DNA from 2 places in the Streptomyces sp. NBC_00873 genome. Region 2 is predicted to be linked to the other one. Evidence: riboswitches for the same ligand, from Rfam matches in the RefSeq annotation. Region 2 holds a riboswitch; the other holds the start of a gene.
What was found. Region 2 has a riboswitch for cobalamin ahead of OH809_RS04430 (CbtB-domain containing protein). Riboswitches for the same ligand answer to the same signal wherever they lie in the genome.

Region 1 (3,252 bases), 2.4 Mb from region 2:
CGGCGAGCATGATCCGCTCGGAGATCTTCGTGGAGAGCGCGCGGGCCTCGGGGGAGTCGAACGGCAGCCGCAGCCGGAAGAAGACGTCCTGGAGCCCCATCGCGCCCAGCCCCACCGGACGCCAGCGGGCGTTGGAGCGGCCGGCCTGCTCGGTCGGGTAGAAGTTGATGTCGACGACCCGGTCGAGGAACGTCACGGCGGTACGGACTGTGGAGTCCAGCCGCTCCCAGTCGATGTCGCCGTCGGCCACGAACGAACCGAGGTTGACCGAACCGAGGTTGCAGACGGCGGTCTCGCCGTCGTCGGTGACTTCGAGGATCTCGGTGCACAGGTTCGACGAGTGGACGACGCGACCCGGCTCGGCGGTCTGGTTGGCCGTCCGGTTGGAGGCGTCCTTGAACGTCATCCAGCCCTGACCGGTCTGCGCGAGCGTCCGCATCATCCGGCCGTACAGCTCACGCGCGGGCATCGACTTGCGGGCCAGGCCCTTGGCCTCGGCTGCCCGGTACGCGGCGTCGAACTCGTCGCCCCACAGGTCGACCAGTTCCGGCACGTCGGCGGGGGAGAACAGCGACCAGTCGCCGTCCGCGTCGACCCGGCGCATGAACTCGTCCGGGATCCAGTGCGCCAGGTTGAGGTTGTGCGTACGCCGCTGGTCCTCGCCCGTGTTGTCGCGCAGCTCCAGGAATTCCTCGATGTCCGCGTGCCACGTCTCCAGGTAGACGGCGGCGGCGCCCTTGCGGCGGCCGCCCTGGTTCACTGCGGCGACCGAGGCGTCGAGCGTCTTCAGGAACGGCACGATGCCGTTTGAGTGCCCGTTGGTGCCGCGGATCAGCGAACCGCGGGCGCGGATCCGGGAGTACGAGAGGCCGATGCCGCCCGCGTGCTTGGACAGCCGCGCCACCTGGTGGTAGCGGTCGTAGATGGAGTCGAGCTCGTCCAGCGGCGAGTCCAGCAGATAGCAGGAGGACATCTGCGGGTGACGGGTGCCGGAGTTGAAGAGTGTGGGGGAGGAGGGGAGGTAGTCGAGGCGGCTCATCAGACCGTACAGCGCGGCGACCTCGTCCAGTGCGCGCGCCGACTCGTCCTCGGCGAGACCGGCGGCGACGCGCAGCATGAAGTGCTGCGGCGTCTCGATGACCTGGCGGGTGAGCGGGTGGCGCAGCAGATAGCGGCTGTGCAGTGTCCGCAGCCCGAAGTAGCCGAACCGGTCGTCGGCGCCGTCGGCGAGGGACTGCTCGACCAGCGCGTCGAGCCGGGCCGCGTGGAGCGCCACGAACGCGGCCGTACGGTCCGCGATCAGACCCTCGCGGTGGCCGACGGCGACCGAGGCGGAGAACGACAGCGCGCCCTGACCGGCCGCCTCGTCCGCGATGGCGCGGGTCAGGAGGCGGGCGGCGAGCCGGGAGTACGCGGGGTCCTCGGCGATCAGACCCGCGGCGGCCTCGGTGGCCAGCGCGCGCAACTCCGCCTCGTCCGACGCGGCGTTGCGGCCGCGCAGCGCGGCGGCGGCGACGCGGCCGGGGTCGGTGTCGGGCAGATCGGCAGTGAGGTCGGTCAGGGTCCGCAGCAGTGCGGTCCCGGGTCCGTCGTTCGTGGTTCCCGCGGACTCGGCGACTGAAGCCGGATCGGCTGGCGCGATGGTCACGTGGTGCTCTCCCTCGCTCGGCTCGGGGCCGGCGGGGGAGCGGGGCGGCCGCGCGGAGGCATGCCCGAGGAAGGAGGGCAGCACTGCGTGCGGCGTCCACCGGCCCATCCGCGAGGCCCGGACGTCTGGGCGTCCGGATCGGTCGAGCCGGACGCGCTGTCGGCAGGTCCTCGGACTTTCAGGGTGCACAAAGGGGCACCGAACACACCGTTGCGGGACAGTTCCGGATTCGCACCGGATTTCCCTGCGGCGACAGCGAGCACGAGCATACATGTGGGGGCCGCCCGATGAGGCGGCCCCCACATGTTGTGTCACAACGGTTCAGAAGCTCAGGCTGTACGTGAGCAGCGCGAGGCCCGCGATGGGATCCGAGTCGCGTTCCGGCGTGCGTACGAAGCCGAGTCGATGGTGGATCCGGTGGGCGCCGAGCATGGTCGGCTGGGTGCAGCCCGTCCGGCGAGGGAACCAGGGCCTGTCTTCCGGATCGGGCCTGATCCAGACGAAGGGCCCTAGCCGGCGGACGGGCTCGCGTCTGGTGACGGGCTCGACTCGGGCCTGGCCGACGGGAGTTCCACCCGGACACCCGGGTCGCCCGCGTCCGCCGTGTAGTCCGCCGGGGAGGTCTCGTCGATGCCCACCGGGGCCTTCACCGCGTTCAGGACGAACGTCAGCACCACCGTCACCACGGCGTTCAGCACGAACGCCGTCAGACCGATGTAGCCGATCTCGCCGATCCCCGGGATCTCCTTCGAGGAGCCGCCGAAGTGCGCCTGGGTCGGGCTCGCCACCCCGTACGCGGCGAGCGTGCCGTACACCATGCCGACCGCCCAGCCCGCGAGCAGCGCCCAGCGGTGGAACCACCGGGTGAACAGGCCGCCGACCAGCGCCGGGAACGTCTGCAGGATCCAGATCCCGCCGAGCAGCTGGAAGTTGATCGCGACCGTCTTGTCCATGGTGAGGACGAAGACGAGCGCACCGACCTTCACCAGCAGCGACACCAGCTTGGAGACCTTCGTCTCCTGGGCCGGGGTCGCGTCGGGCTTCAGGAAGTCCTTGTAGATGTTCCGGGTGAAGAGGTTGGCCGCGGCGATCGACATGATCGCGGCGGGCACCAGCGCGCCGATGCCGATCGCCGCGAACGCCACGCCGGCGAACCAGTCGGGGAACATGTTCTCGAACAGCTGCGGGATCGCCAACTGTCCGTTCTCCACCTTGACTCCGGCGGCGATCGCCATGAAGCCGAGCAAGGCCAGCAGGCCCAGCATCAGCGAGTACAGCGGCAGGATCGTGGTGTTCCGCCGGATCACCTCACGGCTGCGGCTGGAGAGCGTCGCCGTGATCGAGTGCGGGTACATGAAGAGGGCGAGCGCCGACCCCAGGGCCAGGGTCGCGTAACCCCATTGGCCGGGATCGGCCGGCGCGAGGGCGCCGCGCGGTTTGCCGGTTGCGGGGTTGGTCTGCGAGAACGCGTCGCCCGCCTTGGCGAAGATGTCGTCGAAGCCGCCCAGCTTGATCGGGATGTAAATGATCGCCACCGCGATGACCAGGTAGATCAGCCCGTCCTTGACGAACGCGATCAGCGCGGGGGCGCGCAGCCCGGAGGA
Region 2 (3,252 bases):
GCTACGCGACCCGCCTCTCCGGCACCTGCTGTTCCTCTTCCTCGTCGGGAAGCTTCACGTCGCTCACCAAGATGTTGACCTCCACGACCTCCAGACCGGTCATCCGCTCGATGGCGGCGATCACCTCGGTCCGGACGTCGCCCGTGAGCTCGACGATCGAGTATCCGTATTCGACGATGATCGACAGGTCGACCGCCGTCTGGACCTCGCCGACCTCGACCTTGACACCGCTGGTGACGGACTGACTTCCCGCTCCGGGCACCCTCTCCCGCACGGCCCCCATACCGCGGGCGAATCCCCCTCCCATGCCCTGGACTCCGGGCACGCCCCGGGCGGCCAGCCCGGCGATCTTCGCCACCACGCCGTCGGCGATCGTGGTTCGGCCCCGCGACCCAGGTTCCGTTCGGCGGTTTCCGCCATGCGGTCCTGCTCCGTGCGTGGCCTCGGATTGCGGGCGGGCGGTATCGGGCCGATTCACCTGCGTTTGATCGGTCATGGTCGGTCGCCCTTCCGGAGAGAAGGTGGATTCGAAAGCCTTGGCCAGTCTACGTACCATTTGTCGACATTGCTCGAGCGGTAGGGGTACGTGGGCGGACCCACGGGCGGGCGCCGCCGTGGGTAGGCTGCCCCCTTCTCGTCCTCCCTGGTCCCGGTGTCGCGTAAATGGCGGCGTTGCGGGGGTCCGGCCGCGGGCGCTCGCCTTAACTGCCTCCCCGCGGTAGGGAGCCCACTCCCTGTCGTGGGGCAGGCCGAACGGTGCCGGCATGGAGGGAAGGTGCAGACCGACCGGTCGTCGGGGATGCTGTCACCTGACGTCACCGGCGGGGCGGGCCGGTCCGGCGGTGGAGGCCGACGCCGGGTTACGGGGCGTCGGTTCCGGTGCTCAGGGACTGCCCACAGCGCAGGTTCCAGCGGCCGGACCGGCCGCTGAGCTCTGTCAGTGTCAACGGGGCGACGTCCAACCGCCAGAAAGCCTGCGGCGGAAGGCCCAGCGCATGCACGATCGCGGCGCGCACCACCGCGGGTTCGACCACGGCGATCACGCGGCCGTCCCCGGCGCCGTCCCGATGCAACGAGTCAAGCCAGCCACCTACCCGCGCACACAGGTCCAGCAGCGACTCACCGCCGTGCGGTGCCGCCGAAGGGCCGGACAGCCAGACCGAGACCGCCTCCGGCTCGGCCTCGCTCACCTCCGCCAGTCGCTGCCCGCTCCAGCGCCCCAAGTCCCAGCCGCACAGGGCTGGTTCGGTCTCGGACAGCAGCCCCAGCGCCTCGGCGGTCCCGGCGCACCGCTCGTCCGCTCCGCGCACCCGGCGATCGGCGGCAGGCACCGCGGCAGCGGCCGCACGCGCCCGCCGGACACCGGACGCGTCGAGCGGGGCGTCGCCGTCGAAACGGGCTTCACGCAGCGCCGCATTGAGCGCCGGTGAGATCAACATCACTTGTGCCGTCAACACCGGTGTCAACTCCCTGAACTGTGGCCTTTCGGGTAAGACCGGCCGGCAATTGGGGGGCGGCGTCGCGGGGCTGGGGCACGCACCTCGCGGTGTTGTCGTCGATCACCATGTTCCCCGAGCTCTCGGCTTCGCTCGAGCAGGGGAGGCCCCATTCGCCATGGCTCAATCCTCGGCCTTGCGATGCACGCACCCCAGCCCCGCTCCTTCACCCACCCCCCAATTGCCGGTCGGTCCAAGCACACCATGGCATCCGGGCCCCCGGCCCTCCAGATGGCGCCATGGCGGCGCGTGCCCGCAGGCGGTATGGTCGCGACGAACATGACGACGGTGTGACGGAAGTCCGGTGAGAATCCGGCACGGTCGCGCCACTGTGAACCCGTACCCCTGCGGGAAGTCAGACCCGGCACTGTCGTCTCAGGCACCACGATCGGGACGCGTGTTCCCTCAGGAGGTTCTGCCATGGCACAGACTGCTGCCCCCGCAACCGTCGCCACACCCGCCATCACCCCCATCTCGCTGAAGGCCATTGCCCCGTGGGCGGTCTTCTTCGGCATCTTCATGCTCGTCCTCCTGTACTTCGTCGGCGCCGAGCAGGGTGCCACCGCTGTCATCTCCGGCGAAGGTGTCCACGAGTGGGTTCACGACGGTCGCCACCTGCTCGGTTTCCCCTGCCACTGACACGCTGCGCACCTCAGGGGAACCGCTCATGAACTCCATATCTGTCAGAGCGCTGCTCGTCCGCGGCATGCTGGCCGGACTTGCCGCGGGCGCGCTCGCTCTTGCCGTCGCCTACTTCCTCGGTGAATCCCGGGTGGACGCGGCGATCGCGCTCGAAGAGGCTCACAGCCACGACCACGGCGGCGGCGAGGAACTCGTCAGCCGCACCATGCAGTCCACCGCGGGTCTTGCCACCGGTGTCCTGGTCTTCGGTGTGGCGATCGGCGGCATCGCTGCGCTGGTCTTCTGCTACGCCCTCGGCCGCATCGGCAGGTTCGGCCCGAGGGCCACGGCCGCATTGATCGCGTTCGGCGCCCTGCTGACCGTGTATGTCGTGCCGTTCCTCAAATACCCGGCCAATCCGCCGGCTGTCGGAAATCCCGACACGATCGGCCAACGCACCGCCCTGTTCTTCCTGATGGTCGCCCTCAGCGTGCTGTTGGCCGTCGCTGCCGTCATCTTCGGCAAGCGGCTGGCTCCCCGTCTGGGCAACTGGAACGCGTCCATTGCCGCGTCCGCGGCCTATGTGCTCGTCATCGGGCTGGCCTACGCCTTCCTGCCCTCGTTCAATGAGGTCGGCAAGGACTTCCCGGCCAGTCTGCTGTGGGAGTTCCGCCTCGCCACCCTCGCCGTTCAGGCCGCGCTGTGGACCACTTTCGGTCTGGTCTTCGGCTATCTGACCGAGCGGCTGCTGGTGCCGAAGACCGGCCCGGTGACGGCCGGGGGCGGTACCACGTCCCACGCCGCAGCCGCTGCGAGCTGAGGCGCCGGCCGACTCGTCGGCCGTATGACGGCAGAACCCGCCGGGGCATCCCGGCGGGTTCTGCGTCTTATGCGGCGTCCGTCGCGTCGGTCGCTTCAGCCACGTACGTCGCATCCGTTGTGTCCGACGCCTCCGACGCCTCCGACCAGTCGATCAGGAAGTGCTTCACCCGGTCGTCCGCCCTGACGAAGCGCATGCCTGCCGCCACCATGACGTGCTGGGACGCGATGTTGTCGAGGTCGGCATCGCCGTTCACGGCGGCGATGCCCTCGTCGCGGGCGAACTCCAGCAGCGCCCGCAGCGCCTCGGAGGCGT

Region 1: another riboswitch for cobalamin. It lies ahead of OH809_RS14775 (ribonucleoside-diphosphate reductase subunit alpha); the one in region 2 lies ahead of OH809_RS04430 (CbtB-domain containing protein).

Annotation. Positions count from the first base shown of each region.
Region 1 is NZ_CP108803.1:3,305,498-3,308,749, reverse strand. It holds gene OH809_RS14775 (ribonucleoside-diphosphate reductase subunit alpha) at 1-1,648, opposite strand, end outside; cobalamin riboswitch at 1,792-1,930, opposite strand; partial or broken gene OH809_RS14770 (GNAT family N-acetyltransferase) at 1,970-2,092, opposite strand; gene mctP (monocarboxylate uptake permease MctP) at 2,158-3,252, opposite strand, start outside.
Region 2 is NZ_CP108803.1:935,585-938,836, reverse strand. It holds gene OH809_RS04440 (Asp23/Gls24 family envelope stress response protein) at 2-496, opposite strand; gene OH809_RS04435 (histidine phosphatase family protein) at 861-1,439, opposite strand; adenosylcobalamin (AdoCbl) riboswitch at 1,765-1,913, shown strand; gene OH809_RS04430 (CbtB-domain containing protein) at 1,917-2,135, shown strand; gene OH809_RS04425 (CbtA family protein) at 2,164-2,937, shown strand; gene OH809_RS04420 (GNAT family N-acetyltransferase) at 3,005-3,252, opposite strand, start outside.